One region of the Streptomyces melanosporofaciens genome, then DNA from elsewhere that is predicted to be linked to it. Evidence: riboswitches for the same ligand, from Rfam matches in the RefSeq annotation. Region 1 holds a riboswitch; each other region holds the start of a gene.
The links. A riboswitch is a leader RNA that binds a small molecule or an ion and turns the genes downstream of it on or off. The one in region 1 is predicted to bind cyclic di-AMP.

Region 1 (4,418 bases):
GGGTCGCGAACCCGCTGCCCCCGGTGCGCGAACGCGACGACGACAGACTGGACGACAGCCCCGACGGCGGGGTCGAGGCGACGCCGCCCATGGACGCCGACGGGGTGGCGGGCCCGGTGCGCCGCCACCGGACATACTGGTCCGGGATCTCCTCCAGGAAGCGGGAGGGCGGGTTGTACGCGGGCTGGCCCCAGGCACTGCGCATGGTCGAGCGGGTCAGATAGAGCCGCTCGCGGGCCCGGGTGATACCCACATAGGCCAGCCGCCGCTCCTCCTCCAGCTCCTTGGTCTGGCCGAGCGCCCGCATATGCGGGAAGACGCCGTCCTCCATGCCGCTGAGGAAGACGACCGGGAACTCCAGGCCCTTCGCCGTGTGCAGCGTCATCAGCGTGATCACGCCGGAGCCGTCGGTGTCCTCGTCGGGGATCTGGTCGGAGTCGGCGACGAGCGCGACCTGCTCCAGGAAGTCCGCGAGGGTGCCGGGGTTCTCCTCGCCGCGGTCCTGCTCGAACTCCAGGGCCACGGCCGCGAGCTCCTGCAGGTTCTCGATCCGGGTCTCGTCCTGCGGGTCGGTGGACGCCTGGAGCTCGGCCAGATAGCCGGTGCGCTCCAGCACCGCCTCCAGGACGGTCGCCGGGCCCGCCCCGGACTCCACAATGGTGTGCAGCTCCTCCATGAGCGTGTTGAACCGCTTGACGGCGTTGGCCGAGCGGGCCGCCATGCCGTACGCGTCGTCGACCCGGCGCAGCGCCTGCGGGAAGGTGATCTTCTCGCGCAGCGCCAGCGCGTCGATCATGGCCTCCGCGCGCTCCCCGATGCCGCGCTTGGGCACGTTCAGAATCCGGCGGAGCGGGACGGAGTCCTCGGGGTTGGCCAGCACCCGCAGATAGGCGAGGACGTCCCGGACCTCCTTGCGCTCGTAGAAGCGCACGCCGCCGACGACCTTGTACGGCAGCCCGACCCGGATGAAGATCTCTTCGAAGACACGGGACTGGGCGTTGGTCCGGTAGAAGACCGCCACGTCACCGGCCTTGGCGTCGCCCGCGTCGGTCAGCCGGTCGATCTCGTCGGCGACGAATTGGGCCTCGTCGTGCTCGGTGTCGGCCACATAGCCGGTGATCTCGGTCCCGGCGCCGGCCTCGGTCCACAGGTTCTTCGGGCGGCGGTTCTCATTGCGCTCGATGACCGCGTTGGCCGCGCTCAGGATGGTCTGGGTGGAGCGGTAGTTCTGCTCGAGGAGGATCGTCCGCGCGGTGGGGTAGTCCTCCTCGAACTGGAGGATGTTGCGGATCGTGGCGCCCCGGAAGGCGTAGATCGACTGGTCGGCGTCGCCCACCACGCACAGCTCGGCGGCCGTGGTCTCCTCGGTGTCCGTGCCCACCAGCTCGCGCACGAGGGTGTACTGCGCGTGGTTGGTGTCCTGGTACTCGTCCACCAGGACGTGCCGGAAGCGGCGGCGGTAGTGCTCGGCCACGTCCGGGAACGCCTGGAGCAGATTGACCGTGGTCATGATGATGTCGTCGAAGTCCAGCGCGTTGGCCTCGCGCAGCCTCGCCTGGTACATCGCATACGCCTCGGCCAGCGTCTTCTCGAAACCGTCCGTCGCCTGTCCGGCGAAGGTCTCCTCGTCGATCAGCTCGTTCTTCAGGTTGGAGATCTTGGCGCTGAAGGACTTCGGCGGGAACCGCTTGGGGTCGAGATCCAGATCCCGGCAGACCAGCGACATCAGCCGCTTGGAGTCGGCGGCGTCGTAGATCGAGAACGATGAGGTGAAGCCGAGCTTCTTGGACTCGCGGCGCAGGATGCGGACGCAGGCGCTGTGGAAGGTGGAGACCCACATGGCGTTCGCCCGCGGGCCGACGAGCTCCTCCACCCGCTCCTTCATCTCGCCCGCCGCCTTGTTGGTGAAGGTGATGGCGAGGATCTGGCCGGGGTGCGTCCCGCGGGCGCCGAGCAGATAGGCGATGCGGTGGGTGAGCACCCGGGTCTTGCCGGAGCCGGCGCCCGCGACGATCAGCAGCGGCGAGCCGGTGTGCTCCACGGCGGCTCTCTGCTGCTCGTTCAACCCCTCGAGCAGGGCGGACGGGTCCACGACGGGCCGCGCCGCGCCGTCCCGGTAATGGGCCTCCCGGGGCACGGGCGCGTCGAAGCCGCCGCTGAACAGGTGATGCGGCACGTCCTCGGCACCGTCGGGGCCGGGGTGCGCCGAATCCTCGGGCGGCGGCGGTGGCTCCTCGTTCGAAGGAGGCCCGAGGTCCGCCAGGAAGCTGTCGTCAAAGAGGCTGCTCATCGCTCCCCGAGTCTAGGCCGCCCCACTGACAGCCGATGCCCGAACATCACGAAACGGTTTCGGGCAAAACGGCCACCAGTCTTCACAGGAGCCCCACGTGTTGGCTACCGTCCTGCGTCAGGCGGCCCGGAAGATCCGTCGGCGAACCACGTCGGCACGGGCGGCCTCCGCCGAGTCCGGCACCGCCGTAGGGCGCCCGGAGCCGGGGACCCGACAACGCAACACCGGGGTGAATCGGCCCGAACGGCGTGGCACGCAGGTGCCGCCCGGACACGGCCGTAGGGCAACCTTCCGTACCGCCCGAACCCGACAGCTAACCCGGTAGGCGGTCCACGGAAGGAGTCGCCTCCCTTGGCGTCGCACCGCAAGCCGCGGAGCCGAATACCGGCCCCGCTCACCGGTCACGGCCGCCGTACGGCCGTCGGGTTCACCACGGCCGCTCTCGCATCCGTCACCCTCCTCTCCCAGACGGCCAACGCCGCGCCGGGCGACCCCAAGCCGGCCGCCCCGTCGATCGAGAAGGTCAAGGAGAAGGTCGACACCCTCTACCACCAGGCGGAGAGCGCCACCCAGCGCTACAACGCCGCCAAGGAGCGGGCCGATCAGCAGCGGGGCAAGGTCGACAAGCTGCTGGACTCCGTCGCCGAGCGCACCGAGAAGCTCAACGAGGCGCGGCGCACGCTCGGCGCCTACGCCGCCGCCCAGTACCGCGACGGCGGAATGGCCCGCTCCGCCGCGACCCTGCTGTTCTCCAACGATCCGCAGGACGTCTTCGACCAGTCGCATCTGATCGACCGGCTGACCGGTCGGCAGAAGCAGGCCGTCGACGACTTCCAGAAGCAGCAGGCGAGCGCCGCCAAGGAGCGCGGTAAGGCCAGCGAGAGCCTCGCCTCGCTGACCGCGTCGCAGAAGCAGCTGAAGACCCAGAAGAAGACCGTCCAGGACAAGCTGACCGAGGCCCGGCGGCTGCTGGCGAATCTGACCGCCAAGGAGAAGGCGCGGCTGGCGGCGATCGAGAAGAAGAAGGCGGAAGAGGCCCGCCGTAAGGCGGCCGCGCTCGCCGAGAAGCAGCGCCAGGAGGCGGCGCGCAAGAAGCAGGAGCAGCAGAACGGAGACAGCAGCTCCGGTTCGACGACGCCCTCGGCGCCGGCCAACAGCTCCAAGGCGGCCCAGGCCATCGCCTTCGCGAAGTCGCAGCTCGGCAAGCCGTATGTCTGGGGCGCGACCGGCCCCAGCTCCTTCGACTGCTCAGGGCTGACGCAGGCGGCCTGGAAGACGGCCGGGATCTCGCTGCCGCGCACCACCTGGGACCAGGTGAAGGCCGGTACGCGCGTCTCGACGTCCGAACTCCAGCCGGGCGATCTGGTCTTCTTCTACGACGACATCAGCCATGTCGGCCTCTACATCGGCGACGGGATGATGATCCACGCGCCGAAGCCGGGCGATGTGGTGAAGAAGGCGCCGATCACCGAGATGCCGATCTACGGGAGCGTGCGGCCCGCGTAGGGCGGCACGGGGGCCGCACGGCCCTTGGCGTGCCGCTGCCCGGGGCCGGGGCCCCGGGCAGCGGCATCCGTCACCTCATCGGCTCACGTGCCGGGCTTGCGCCCGTAGACGTACACGTCGTCGCCGTTCTTCAGCAGGCTCCAGTACTTCTTGGCCTCGCCCGTGCGCATATTGACGCAGCCGTGGGAGCCGGGCGGGGACCATACGCTCCCGGCGATCGAGTGGAACGCCTGACCGCCGTCGAAGAACTGGCTGTAGGGCATGGCGACCTTGTAGAGCGTCGACCAGTGGTCGATGTTCCGCCAGTAGATCTTCTTCAGCCCGGTGCGGGTCTCGAAGCCGTTCCGCCCGGACCGCACCGGCACCGGCCCGTAGACCAGCCGGGAGCCGTCCTGGATCCAGCTGAGCTGCCGGGTGAGGTCGACACAGGCGATGCGGCCCTTGTTGGTCGGGCACTTCTTCGCCGCGTTCGGGTTGTGTCCGGCCGCCTTCTGGGTGTTGATCAGGCTCATCACGCCCCAGGTGATCGGGCCCGCGTAGCCGATCGTCGGGCTGATGCCGTGGTTGACCTGGAACTTCTGGATCGCGAGACAGTCCGCCCGCGACTGCCGCCCGTCCACGG
Region 2 (4,418 bases), 2.7 Mb from region 1:
CCCGAGACCGTCTGATCCACCGCCCGATTCACATGTGATTCCTGTGTGATTTCCGTGTGATTCAAGGGTTCGGCACGGCGGGGCCGCGGCGACCATTACGGTCCCCGCGGCCCCGCTGTTTTCCGTTTCCACCCGGACTCGGCGGACCGAAAACCGGGCGCCGCAAAACCATGCGGAGAATTCCCGAGAGTTGTATACGGGATCGCTGTTAATTCCGGCCGCTCGCCGTGTTTACGGAATGTTTCGAAGCGCTCACCGGGATGGGGCGGCGCTGCCGGTATTCCGCCAGCGCGCGCTCGGTGTGCGCTGCGGCGAGCGCCCGCGCCCGGTCGGCGTCACCGCGCGCCACCGCGTCCACCAGCGCGCCGTGCTCCGCCCAGGACTCCACGGCCCGCGCGGCCGGGTCGGGGCGCCGGGCACCCCCGGGCGGTGCGGACTGCGGCGCGGGCACGGCCGCGTACACCCACGCGGTCTTGCGGCGCAGCTGGACGAGCATCGCGGCCAGGCTCGGGCTGCCGGACGCCTGGGCGAGCGTCTCGTGGAACCAGTCGCCCAGCGGCCGCAGCTCGCCGAGCCGGCCGTGTTGGGCCCGCTCCCGGCCGAGCCGGACCAGCCCGCGCAGCACCTTCAGATGGGCCTCGGTGCGGCGCTGTGCGGCCCGCGCGGCGCCCAGCGGCTCCAGCAGCGCCCGGATGTCCAGCAGATCGGCCGCCTCGCGCTCGGAGGGCTGGGCGACGCAGGCCCCCGCGTGCCGCCGGGTCGTCACGAAGCCCTCGGACTCCAAGGTGCGCAGGGCCTCGCGGACCGGCACCCGCGAGACGCCGTAGCGCCGGGCGAGAAGTTCCTCGGTGAGCCGGCTGCCGGGCTGATGGGTGCCGGAGACGATGTCGTCGCGAATCGCCGTGCACACCGCATGCGCCGAAATCCGGCGACCGCCCTGGGCCGCGGTCGTATCCCCGCTCACTTCCGGTCCCACATTGTCGAACCTCCGCCTTAATGCCCGCGAAACGCATCCATGGAACGCGCATTGCACGACTCTATTCCCATCGGACGTCATTTCCGATGGCGGAGTGCATTTCATGGATATTTTTTGGTCAGCGGGCGGCGGCACGCCGAAGGCCCCGTCCGGTGGACGGGGCCTTCTCGGAGACTCGCGGGGGTCGGACGTGAGCGGAGTCCCGCGGGGTCAGACGTTGACGCCGTGCGAGCGCAGATACGACAGGGGGTCGATGTCCGAGCCGTAGTCCGGACTGGTGCGGGCCTCGAAGTGCAGATGCGGTCCGGTGACGTTGCCGGTGGCGCCCGACAGGCCGATCTGCTGGCCGGGGGTGACCTTCTGGCCGACCGAGACGCTGATCGACGACAGGTGGCCGTACTGGGTGTAGGTGCCGTCGTTCATCTTGATGACGACGTTGTTGCCGTAGGAGCCGCCCCAGCCCGCCTCGACGATCTCGCCCATGCCCACGGAGTGCACCGAGGTGCCGGAGGAGGCGTGGAAGTCGATGCCGGTGTGGCTGCCGGAGGACCACAGTCCGCTGGCCGCCTCGTAGCCGGTGGAGACGTAGGAGCCGCTGATCGGCGACTCGAAGGTGTTCAGGCGCTTGCGCTCGGCCTCGCGCGCCGCGCGCTCCTTGGCCTCGCGCTCGGCCTTGGCCTTCTTCGCCGCGGCCTCCGCCTTTCTGGCGGCCTCCTGGCGGGCGATCGTCTCCGCCTTGGCCTTGGCGGCGGCCTGCTCGGCGGCGGTCTCCTGGGCCTGCGCCTGGTCCTCGATGTGGTCCGCGATCCCATCGCCGATCACGATCGCCTGGGTCAGACCGGTCTGCTGGGCACTGGGGCCCGTGTCGGCCGCGAACGCCTGTCCGGTGATCCCGGCGACCACACCCGAGGCGACGGTGGTGATGCCCACGACGTTCGCGCCGGTGCGGACGTTGACCTTGGTGGTGCGGCGGTGTTTCCCGGTGGCAGTGCGGGTGGACGCCATACTGAGGCGCACTCCTTTCCTTCCTTCTCGCCTACCGGGTTAGCTGACGGGTTCGGAGCAGGAAGGTCTCCTACGGACTCCTCCCCCAGCTGAGGAAGGGGCCCGATTCACCCCTGGGGACGTGTGGGTCCCCGGCTCCCCTGGCTCGCGCCGTACGGGGACTCGGCGATGACTGTCCGTGCCGCGGGTGCGGCGGGTTGCCGGCGAACAGCCGGACTGACGCTAAGCGGGCCCGCTGTCGATCACCAAACGGTTCCGGTTTTTTGTTGCTCTCCCCACAAACCAAACAAGCTGTCACTCCCGCAAATCGGGCATGAAGGAAGGACCCCGGCACCCTTACGGGGGCCGGGGTCCTTCCGTCGTGAGCTCGTTGACCGGACCGTCTGCCGGATCGTCAGTGAACCGGGATCGTCAGTGAGCCGGCCTGGGCGTCGGCTCCTCGGCCGGATCCGGCCACTCGGCCAACTCCTCGCGGCTCAGCCGGAGATGACGCGCACCTCGCCGATGCCCAGCGCCCTGACCGGCTCCTCGATCGCCGAGGCGTCCCCGACCAGCACCGTGACCAGCCGGTCCGCCGGGAAGGCGCTCACCACCGCGGCGGTCGCCTCCACCGTGCCGGTCTCCGCGAGGCGGGCGTACAACTGCGCCTGGAAATCGTCCGGAAGATGCTGCTCGACCTGGTCGGCGAGAGTGCCCGCGACGGACGCCGCCGTCTCGTACTTCAGCGGGGCGACGCCCACCAGGTTCTGCACCGCGACATCGCGCTCCTCGTCGGTGAGCCCCTCCTCCTTCAGCGTGCGCAGCACCTTCCAGAGGTCCTCCAGCGCGGGCCCGGTGACCTCGGTGGCCACCGAGCCGCTGATCGCCAGCATGGCGGCGCCCGCGGAGCCGCCCGAGGGCGCCGGGGGCGCCGAGCGCAGCACCTGACCGAAGGCGCGCACCCCGTAGGTGTAGCCCTTCTCCTCGCGCAGCACACGGTCGAGGCGGGAGGTGAGGGTGCCACCGAGGCAGTACGTGCCGAGCACCTGCGCGGGCCAGATCCGGTCATGGCGGTCGGCGCCGACGCGCCCGATGAGCAGCTGGGTCTGCACCGCGCCCGGCCGGTCGACGATCACCACACGGCCGAGGTCGTCCGCGACGATCGGGGGAACCGGGCGCGGCGCGCCCGCCCCGCCCGTCCAGGCGCCCAGGGTGTCGGCGAGCGCCCCGTCGAGGTCGACCCCGGTGAGGTCGCCCACGATCACGGCGGTGGCCGTGGAGGGGCGGACATGCGCCTCGTAGAAGGCCCGCACGGCCGCGGCGTCGATGCCCTCGATGGTCTCCTGGGTGCCCTGGCGCGGCCGGGACATCCGCGACTCGGCCGGGAAGAGGGCCGCGGAGAGGGCCATCGAGGCGCGGCGGGCCGGGTTGGCCAGCTCATGGGGGATCTCGTCCAGCCGGTTGCGCACCAGCCGCTCGACCTCGCCGTCCGGGAAGGCGGGCGCACGCAGGGCGTCGGCCAGCAGACCGAGCGCCTTGGGCAGCCGGGAGACCGGGACCTCCAGGGAGACGCGGAGGCCGGGGTGGTCGGCATGCGCGTCCAGCGTGGCGCCGCAGCGCTCGAGCTCGGCGGCGAACTCCTCGGCGTCGTGCTTGTCGGTGCCCTCCGACAGGGCGCGCGCCATGATCGTGGCGACGCCTTCGAGCCCGGTGGGCTCGGCGTCCAGCGGCGCCTCCAGATTGATCTCGACGGCGACGACCTGCTGGCCGGGGCGGTGGCAGCGCAGCACGGTAAGGCCGTTGGACAGCTCACCGCGCTCGGGGGCCGGGAACGCCCACGGCTTGGGCGCGCCGCCCTTGGGCTGCGGGTGGAAGGTCATGGTCGCGGTGACGGCGTCGCTCACTGGGCCGCCTCCCCTTCTGCGTCGGTCTCGGCGGTGTCGGCTGCGTCCTCGGCGCCCTGGACGGGCTCATAGACCAGCACGGCGCGGTTGTCGGGGCGCAGCCGCGCCGCGGCCACGGCCCGCACCTCCTCGGCGGTGATGTCGAGCACCCGCTCCACGGCGGTCAGCGCCAGCTGCGGGTCGCCGAAGAGCACGGCGTACCGGCAGAGCTCGTCGGCCCGGCCGCCGACCGTGGCCAGCCGGTCCAGCCACTCGCGCTCGATCTGCGCCTGCGCCCGCTCCATCTCCTGCGGGGTCGGCCCCTCCTCGGCGAAGCGGGCCAGCTCCTCGTCGACGGCGGTCTCGATGGCCGGCACCTCGACACCGCCGGAGGTCTTCACGTCCAGCCAGCCCAGCGAGGGGGCGCCGGACAGCCGCAGCAGGCCGAATCCGGCGGCCACGGCGGTGCGGTCGCGGCGCACCAGGCGGTTGTGGAGCCGGGAGGACTCCCCGCCGCCGAGGACGGTCAGCGCCAGATCGGCGGCGTCGGCCTCGCGGGTGCCGTCGTGCGGCAG
Region 3 (4,418 bases), 180 kb from region 1:
TTCCCTCTCCCTATCTATGCGATCTGCGATCTGCTCGGGGTGCCGCGCGAGGACCAGGACGACTTCCGGGACTGGGCCGGCGCGATGATCCGGCACGGCGGAGGCCCGCGCGGCGGAGTGGCCCGCGCCGTGAAGAGGATCCGCGCGTATCTCGGCGGGCTGATCCACCGCAAGCGCCTGGAGCTCGTGGAGCGGAGGGAGGAAGAGGACGGGGAGGATCTGATCTCGGGGCTGATCCGGGCCAGCGACCACGGGGAGCACCTCACCGAGAACGAGGCCGCGGCCATGGCCTTCATCCTCTTGTTCGCCGGCTTCGAGACCACCGTCAACCTCATCGGCAACGGCGTCTACGCACTCCTGCGCCATCCGGAGCAGCGAGCCGTCATGCAGCGGGCCCTGGAAGAAGGGGACGAGCGGCTGCTGGCCGCCGGGGTCGAGGAGCTGCTGCGCTACGACGGGCCCGTGGAGATCGCCACCTGGCGGTTCGCCACCGAGCCGCTCACCCTCGCGGGCCAGCGCATCGCCGAAGGGGAGCCGGTGCTGGTGGTGCTCGCCGCCGCCGACCGGGACCCCGAGCGGTTCGCGGAGCCCGATCTCCTCGACCTCACCCGCCGCGACAACCAGCACCTCGGCTACGGCCACGGCATCCACTACTGCCTCGGCGCCCCGCTCGCCCGGCTGGAGGCGCAGACCGCGATCGCCACCCTGCTGCGGCGCCTGCCCGGACTGCGGCTCGCGGCGGATCCGGAGGATCTGCGGTGGCGCGGCGGGCTCATCATGCGCGGGCTGCGCACGCTCCCGGTGACCTGGAATTCCGCGGACCGCTGAGGCGTCCAAGGCCCGTGCGTACGGACATTGGTGACGAATGATCAGCTGTGTGACCTCGGCGTGACCTGGGATACATCGGCTTGTGATGATCGAGTGCCCTCGCTATGTTCACCGGCAACCGAGTTCGCCATAGAGAGGGCAATCGCATGCGTTCCGGTAATGGTCGACACCGTCGCCCCCGTCAGGCTCCGGCCATCATCGTCGCGGCGGGGGTCACGGGAGCGAGCATCGCCCTGCCCCTCTTCGGGGCGTCGGGCGCCCAGGCCGCCGACACCGCCACCTGGGATCAGGTCGCCGAGTGCGAGAGCGGCGGCATGTGGAGCGCCAACGAGGGCAACGGCTTCTACGGCGGATTGCAGCTGACCCTCGACATGTGGAAGGACTACGGCGGCACGGAGTACGCCCCGCGTCCCGACCTGGCCAGCCGCTCCCAGCAGATATCCGTCGCCCAGTCGATCCTCGGCGACCGCGGCCCCGACGCCTGGCCGAGCTGTGCGCTGGGCGCCGGGCTCACCGACGGCGGCGGCGCCCCCGATGTGAACCCCGGTGGCACGGCCACCCCGGATGCGGGGACCGGCCGGGGCGAGGCGGGGGACCGGGGGCGGGACGGCTCCTCCTCGCCGGAGTCGGACCGTTCGGGGACGTCCGACAGCGCCGGTAAGCCGGATTCGTCCGGATCGACCGAGGAGCCGGAGGCCCCCCACACCTCCAAGTCCCCCGATGGGCTGGACGGCTCGGCATCGGACACCCCGACGCCGGACGGCTCGGCCTCGGATGACCCGGCATCGGGCGACTCGGACGACTCGGCGTCGGACGGCTCGAAGGGGTCCTCGGCGGATCCCTCCGCCGACCCCTCGCCCTCCGGCCGTCACCGCGGCTCCCCGGACGCCGGGGAGCGGGCCGAGGGCGGCGATGCGGTGGGCGGGCAGCCCTCCGGGCGCCACGCTTCGCGCGACGCCGCGGACCGCGACCAGGGCCCCACGGGCGACGATTACACTGTTCGCCCCGGTGACAATCTGTCAGGGATCGCCGAGGACCGAAATGTGTCCCGAGGTTGGGAAGGGCTCTACGAGAGCAACGAGGAGCTCATCGGAATCGACCCCGACCTGATCATCCCTGGTCAGCGACTTGACCTCTCCATCAGGGAGCAGTGATTCGGGGGGAATTGCCCGATCTGGTTCCGGTGAGACATACATCTCGTCACAATTTCCGGGCCGCACCTCCTGTCCGATCTCTCCTCACCCGGCCCTACCTGCGCCGATGTGGGCCGGGTGAGATCAATTACAGCCCCATTCGCTGCCATTGGGGTGTTTGAACGTTCTCGGGAGGTGTGTTTAACGTCTTTCCGCTCGCCACCGCGAGCACCGTCGATCGTCACGCCGAATCCTGCCGGCGGTCGGGGGAATCCGACGCGTCAGCGCCGAAGGCAGGAGCGGGGGACCCAAGGTAGGTGCCGAGTGGCCTGTGGACACGGGCTCGTCGGCTAGGGGTGAAGCCGGGAGCGATCATCGCGACCGGCCGGGCAACTCACGTCCGAACCCGACAGCTCACCTCGTAGGCGTCGGTGAGGAAACGAACCAACGATGCTGAAGTCCAACGGGAAGCACCGCCGTCCCTCCAAGGCCACCCGTATCGCCGCGCTCACCGGTCTCGCCGGTGCCGCCGTGGCGGCGCCCCTCATCGGGGCGACCTCCGCCTCCGCGGCCACCAGCTCCCAGTGGGACCAGGTCGCGCAGTGCGAGGCCGGTGGCAACTGGTCGATCAACACCGGCAACGGCTACTACGGCGGCCTGCAGTTCTCGAGCTCCACCTGGGCCGCGTACGGCGGCACCGCCTACGCGCCCACCGCGGACAAGGCCAGCAAGAGCCAGCAGATCCAGATAGCCGAGAAGGTCCTCGGCAGCCAGGGCAAGGGCGCCTGGCCGGTCTGCGGCAAGGGTCTGACCTCCGGCGGCAGCCCGTCCGCGCCCTCCGCGCCCTCCGGTTCGCAGGACCAGCCGTCGGCCTCCACCAAGTCGGCCCCGGCCGCCCAGCCTGCCCAGCCGAAGGCGCAGCCGCACTCCGAGCCCGAGCGCGCCACGCGTGAGCAGCCCCGTGGCCCGATCAAGAAGGGTGACGGCGAGTACAAGGTCAAGGCCGGCGACACCCTCGGCACGATCGCCAAGGAGCACCACGTCAAGGGCGGCTGGAAGAAGCTCTTCAAGCTGAACGACGACATCGTGGAGAAGGCCGACCTGATCTACCCCGGCCAGAAGCTCCACCTCGGCTGAGCCGCGGTGAGCACCTGAGAGTCGAGCCCCGGTCGGGCGTGCCGCCCCCATGGCGCGCCCCACCGGGGCTCCCCCATTTCCCGATTCACCAGAAGTCTGGATATGTGATTCGGAATCTGGCTTTTTGTGTCACGCCCCCGTCTCGTGGGGCGGGCGAACGCGGGGTGCAGCCCTCCCGGCCCGTTAGGCTCGTGCTGCTACCGCAGACCCATACGAAGGAGAACCTCGTGCCGTCCATCGACGTCGTCGTAGCTCGCGAGATCCTCGACTCGCGAGGCAACCCCACGGTCGAGGTCGAGGTTGGCCTCGACGACGGCAGCACCGGCCGTGCCGCCGTTCCGTCCGGCGCCTCCACCGGCGCCTTCGAGGCCCTCGAGCTCCGTGACGGCGACAAGAACCGCTACAACGGCAAGGGCGTGGAGAAGGCCGTCCTCGCCGTCATCGAGCAGATCGGCCCCGAGCTGGTCGGCTACGACGCCACCGAGCAGCGCCTGATCGACCAGGCGATGTTCGACCTGGACGCCACCCCGGACAAGTCCTCGCTCGGTGCCAACGCCATCCTCGGCGTCTCCCTCGCGGTCGCGCACGCCGCCTCCGAGGCGTCCGACCTCCCGCTCTTCCGTTACCTCGGCGGGCCGAACGCCCATCTGCTGCCGGTGCCGATGATGAACATCCTCAACGGCGGATCGCACGCCGACTCCAATGTGGACATCCAGGAGTTCATGATCGCGCCGATCGGCGCGGAGTCCTTCTCCGAGGCCGTGCGCTGGGGCGCCGAGGTCTATCACACCCTGAAGTCCGTGCTGAAGGAGCGCGGCCTGTCCACCGGCCTCGGCGACGAGGGCGGCTTCGCGCCGAACCTCGGCTCCAACCGTGAGGCCCTCGACCTGATCCTCGAGGCGATCAAGAAGGCCGGCTACCAGCCGGGCCAGGACATCGCGCTCGCGCTGGACGTCGCCGCCTCCGAGTTCTACAAGGACGGGTCGTACGAGTTCGAGGGCAAGTCCCGCACCGCCGCCGAGATGACCTCGTACTACGCCGAGCTGGTCGCCGCGTACCCGCTGGTCTCCATCGAGGACCCGCTGAACGAGGAGGACTGGGACGGCTGGAAGACCATCACCGAGCAGCTCGGCGACAAGGTCCAGCTGGTCGGCGACGACCTCTTCGTCACCAACCCCGAGCGGCTCTCCCGCGGTATCGACAGCGACACCGCGAACGCCCTGCTGGTCAAGGTCAACCAGATCGGCTCGCTGACCGAGACCCTGGACGCCGTCGAGCTGGCCCAGCGCAGCGGCTACAAGTGCATGATGTCGCACCGCT
Region 4 (4,418 bases), 1.0 Mb from region 1:
CTGGGTTCCCGCCCTCCTCATCCTCGGCGGCGTCAGCTTCGACCTGGCCACCCCGTCCGGCTACACCGCCTCGCCCTTCTTCGCCGCCGCCCCTCTGGTCGCCGCGGCGCTCTTACCGCTGCGCCAGACCGTCATCATGGCCGTCATCGCCGTCCTCACGACCTGCCTGCTGGCGGAGTTGCACGGTGTGACGGACCCGACCCAGGCGGCCACCGAGATCGTCACGGTCGCCACCGTGACCGTGCTGGCGGTGGCGATCAACCGTGTCGTACGCCGCAGCTACCACCGGCTCGCCTCGGCGCGCGGTGTCGCGGAGGCGGCCCAGCGCGCCGTCCTGCCCGCGCCGCCCGCCCGTCTCGCCGGGCTGGAGATCGCCGCGCGCTACGTCCCGGCGGAGAAGTACGCGGCGATCGGCGGTGACCTGTACGCGGTCCAGGACACCCCGCACGGCGTACGGCTGACCGTCGGAGACGTACGCGGCAAGGGGCTGGGGGCCGTGGAGGTCGTGGCCATCCTGCTGGGCTGCTTTCGGGAGGCGGCGGAGCAGGAGACGACTCTGGAGGCGCTCGTGGGCCGGCTGGAACGGGCGCTGCAGCGTGAGGGCGCCCGGCGGGCCGACCTGGAGGTGTTCGAGGGGTTCACGACGGCGGTGGTGGCCGAGATTCCGCGTGGCGGCTCCACTCTGCGGCTGCTCAACCGCGGCCATCCGGCACCGCTGCTCATGGCGGAGGACGGCGCGGTGCGCGCCCTGGAGCCGGAGGCGGCGGCGCTGCCGGTGGGGATGGGGGAGTTGGCCGGGTGGCCGGACCGGGTGATGGAGCTGGGGTTCGAGGAGGGGGAGACGCTGCTGCTGTTCACGGATGGGGTGACGGAGGCCCGGGACCGCAATGGCGCGTTCTACGACCCGGCGAAGCAGCTGCGCGGCCGCCGCTTCGCCGATCCGCAGGAGCTGCTGGACGCGTTGGTGGCCGATGTCGAGCGCCATACGGACGGCGGGACGTCGGACGACATGGCGCTGCTGGCGGTCCGCCGGACCCCGGCCCGCGGAAACGGACGGGGGAACGGGCGCGACGGCGGTGATGCGCACCGCACAGGCCTTACGGGGGGCGGCGACACTCCCCACCGTCCGTAGCCGACCGGGTCCATACCGTCCGTAGCCGACCGGGTCCATACCGTGCGTAGTCGACCGAGCTCCCTCCGCATAACAATTGCTGCACGATCGGTCCGCACGCGTTTTTGTGAACCTTTGGCCAGTGTGCCGACTCGCCCCGATCTGTCCCCTCTTGAGCGCTAAGTTCATGCCAAAGGTGCGCGGATTCCTCAGAACAGCTTGGAATCACATCGCGCTCTCTATTAACGTTCGATAACGCAGCGCGGTCGTCACAACCGTCGCAAGGGCGGCACCGTGCGCCGTCGCCGAATCCCATACGTACACCGGCAGTACCGCACCACCAGAAGCACCAAGGGAACCGGGGAACCAACACCTTGGGGTGAATCGGGTCGAACCTGACCCGTAGGAGACCTTCCTGCTCCGAACCCGTCAGCTAACCCGGTAGGCGAGAAGGAAGGAAAGGAGTGCGCCTCCGTGGCGTCCAACAGGTCTGCCCTGGACGAGGCCCCGTATCGCACACGGGGAGGCGGTTTGGGGACCGCCACCGCCTACGGCCCCGGCTTCGACGCCGGCGCCGGGATGAGCTCCGGGGACGGCCACTTCGCCCCCGACGATCGGTACCCGGATGCGGATGGGGACGCGTTCGAGGGCCCGGGTGCCGGATTCGAGACCGAGCCCTGGGAGGAGTGGAACCCCACCGAGGAGTCCATCGCTCCCGTACGCGGCCGGCACCGCGTGGCCAAGCAGCGCGGCGGGACCATGGCGCGCAGCGGCGCCGTCCTCGGGGTCGGCGTGATCGCGGCGGTCGGTGCGGGCGGTATGGCCAGCGCCAAGGACCGTCCCAAGCCGCCCATTTCCATGCCGGACCTCGGCCATGTCGCCGATGAGGTCAAGGCCAGCCTGCCCGCCGCCAAGGACCTGCCCGGCATCGGCTCCTGGGCGTCGGACGACAGCGGCGGCCCGCAGACGGCCGCCGCCCCGCTCTCCCAGGCCGGGCTGACCAGCGAGGACGAGCAGCGCGGCACCACCGACGCGGGCGAGGCGCTCCGCGCCCGCATCCTCCAGCAGGCCGAGAACCAGCAGAACGCGGCGGACGAGGACAGCCGCACCGCCGCGGCGAAGGCCGCCGCGGAGAAGGCATCCGACCAGGCCGCGGAGGTGGCCGCGCAGCGGAAGGCCAAGGCCGAGGCGGAGAAGAAGGCCGCCGAGCAGCGGGCGAAGGAGGCGGCCGAGAAGAAGGCCGCGGCCGAGCGCCAGGCCAGGCTCGCCGCCGCGTACACCCTCCCCGTCGGCTCGTACACCCTGACCGCGAGCTTCGGCCAGGCGGGCGACATCTGGTCGGCCGACCACACCGGCCAGGACTTCGCCGCCCCGACCGGCACCCCGGCCAAGGCGGTGCACGGCGGCACCATCACCCAGGCGGGCTGGGCCGGTTCGTACGGTTACCGCATCGTGCTGACCCTCAGCGACGGCACCGAGGTCTGGTACTGCCACCTGTCCTCGATGGTCGTCACCTCGGGCAAGGTGACGGCGGGCGACGTCATCGGCCGCGTCGGCGCCACCGGCAATGTGACCGGCCCGCACCTCCACCTCGAGGTCCGGCCGGGCGGCGGCTCGCCGATCGACCCGATGCCCTGGCTGCGCCAGCACGGGATGAACCCCTGATACAACCCCTGATACTCCGGCGGCTCTGGCGCTCTCTCCCCCCTTGACGCCAGGGCCGCCGGTTTACGTCCCGACGGGGCCGCCCCCAGGAACAACCCCCCAGGAACAACCCCCCAGGAACAACCCCTCAGGAACAACCCCTCAGGACCAACCCCTCAGAACCAACCCCGCCCAGCCACCACTCCAGGAACAACCCCGCCCAGCCACCACTCCAGGAACAACCCCGCCCGGCCACCCGTTGTAAAGACGTATGGCTGACAACACACAGAAGATCGGTGACCTGTCCGTCTTCCCCTTCTCCCTCGGCGGGAACGTCTTCGGCTGGACCGCCAACGAGTCCGAGTCCTTCCGGGTGCTCGACGCCTTCGTCGCGGCGGGCGGCAATTTCATCGACACCGCCGATGTCTACTCCGCGTGGGTGCCGGGCAACGAGGGCGGCGAGTCCGAGACCGTCCTGGGCAACTGGTTCGCCTCCCGGCGCAACCGTTCCGACGTCGTCCTCGCCACCAAGGTGGGCGGCGGCTCCCCGGAGCCCCGCGGCCTGACCTCGTCCGCCATCAAATCGGGCGTCGAGGAATCCCTCCAGCGGCTGCGCACCGACTACATCGACCTCTACTACACCCACTACGACGATCCGTCGGTGCCGGTGGAGGAGATCATCACCACCCTGGACGAGCTGGTCAGGGAGGGCAAGGTCCGCGAGATCGCCGCGTCCAACGTCAGCGCGGAGCGCCTGGAGGCCCTGCTGACCTTCTCCACCCAGGAGGGCCTGGCCCGCTATGTCGCCCTCCAGCCGCACTACAACCTGGTATCCCGCGACACCTTCGAGGGTGAGCTGGCCGACGTCGCCGCCCGCCACCACCTGGCGACCATCCCGTACTACTCCCTGGCGTCCGGCTTCCTGACCGGCAAGTACCGCCCGGGCACGGCGGTCGACAGCCCCCGCTCCTCGGGCGCGGCCCAGCACCTGGAGACCGAGCGCGGCCAGAAGGTCCTCGCCGCCCTGGACGACGTCGCCGCCAACCACCGCGCCGAGCCCGCCACGGTCGCCCTGGCGTGGCTCCTCGCCCAGCCCACGGTCGTGGCCCCCCTGGCCAGCGCCAGCTCCGTCGACCAGCTCCCCGCCCTCCTGGCCTCGATCGACCTCAAGCTGACCCAGCCGGAACTGGACCTGCTGACGTCGGCATCGGACTGACGGGAAGGCGGGACGGGACGGGGGCGAACCGCCCGGCGGACGGTAGGACGGCGGGCGGGCCACAAGCCCCGCCCGCCTGAGCCCCCCGCACGTACGCGAACCGCTACATACGACTGAGGACCCCTACCGCCGATCGGCGAGGGCCCAGGACGCGAGGGCAACGCCACCGGCGACGGCGAAGACGGACGGCCAGGCCCCGATCTTCTTCGCCAGCGGATGCGACCCGGCGAACGCGGCGACGTACGCCGCACTGAGCGCAGCGGCGGCCCCGTTCCCGGCCTTCTCCCGCCACCCCGAGCGGCCACCGCCCCGGCAGCCGCGAGGGCAACCCCACCCAAGGGCCGCCTCTTGGTCCACCGAGCCACCGAATACCCCCCAACCAACCCACCCGCAGCCACAACCCCCGCCGGCACTCCAGCCATCCCGCTACCTCCCACTCCAAGGGTC

Region 2: another riboswitch for cyclic di-AMP. It lies ahead of BLV72_RS25955 (M23 family metallopeptidase); the one in region 1 lies ahead of BLV72_RS13980 (C40 family peptidase).
Region 3: another riboswitch for cyclic di-AMP. It lies ahead of BLV72_RS13190 (transglycosylase family protein); the one in region 1 lies ahead of BLV72_RS13980 (C40 family peptidase).
Region 4: another riboswitch for cyclic di-AMP. It lies ahead of BLV72_RS18415 (M23 family metallopeptidase); the one in region 1 lies ahead of BLV72_RS13980 (C40 family peptidase).

What each region holds. Positions count from the first base shown of each region.
Region 1 is NZ_FNST01000002.1:2,674,481-2,678,898, forward strand. Features, by position in the region: gene pcrA (DNA helicase PcrA) at 1-2,290, opposite strand, end outside; cyclic di-AMP (ydaO/yuaA leader) riboswitch at 2,464-2,633, shown strand; gene BLV72_RS13980 (C40 family peptidase) at 2,642-3,796, shown strand; gene BLV72_RS13985 (L,D-transpeptidase) at 3,880-4,418, opposite strand, start outside.
Region 2 is NZ_FNST01000002.1:5,344,403-5,348,820, reverse strand. Features, by position in the region: gene BLV72_RS25965 (HPr family phosphocarrier protein) at 1-15, shown strand, start outside; gene BLV72_RS25960 (GntR family transcriptional regulator) at 209-964, opposite strand; gene BLV72_RS25955 (M23 family metallopeptidase) at 1,187-1,981, opposite strand; cyclic di-AMP (ydaO/yuaA leader) riboswitch at 1,996-2,159, opposite strand; gene BLV72_RS25950 (M16 family metallopeptidase) at 2,458-3,864, opposite strand; gene BLV72_RS25945 (M16 family metallopeptidase) at 3,861-4,418, opposite strand, start outside.
Region 3 is NZ_FNST01000002.1:2,496,147-2,500,564, reverse strand. Features, by position in the region: gene BLV72_RS13200 (cytochrome P450 family protein) at 1-828, shown strand, start outside; gene BLV72_RS13195 (LysM peptidoglycan-binding domain-containing protein) at 975-1,982, shown strand; cyclic di-AMP (ydaO/yuaA leader) riboswitch at 2,237-2,404, shown strand; gene BLV72_RS13190 (transglycosylase family protein) at 2,412-3,098, shown strand; gene eno (phosphopyruvate hydratase) at 3,326-4,418, shown strand, end outside.
Region 4 is NZ_FNST01000002.1:3,674,007-3,678,424, forward strand. Features, by position in the region: gene BLV72_RS18410 (PP2C family protein-serine/threonine phosphatase) at 1-1,132, shown strand, start outside; cyclic di-AMP (ydaO/yuaA leader) riboswitch at 1,440-1,574, shown strand; gene BLV72_RS18415 (M23 family metallopeptidase) at 1,586-2,776, shown strand; gene BLV72_RS18420 (aldo/keto reductase) at 3,027-3,971, shown strand; partial or broken gene BLV72_RS18425 (hypothetical protein) at 4,095-4,393, opposite strand.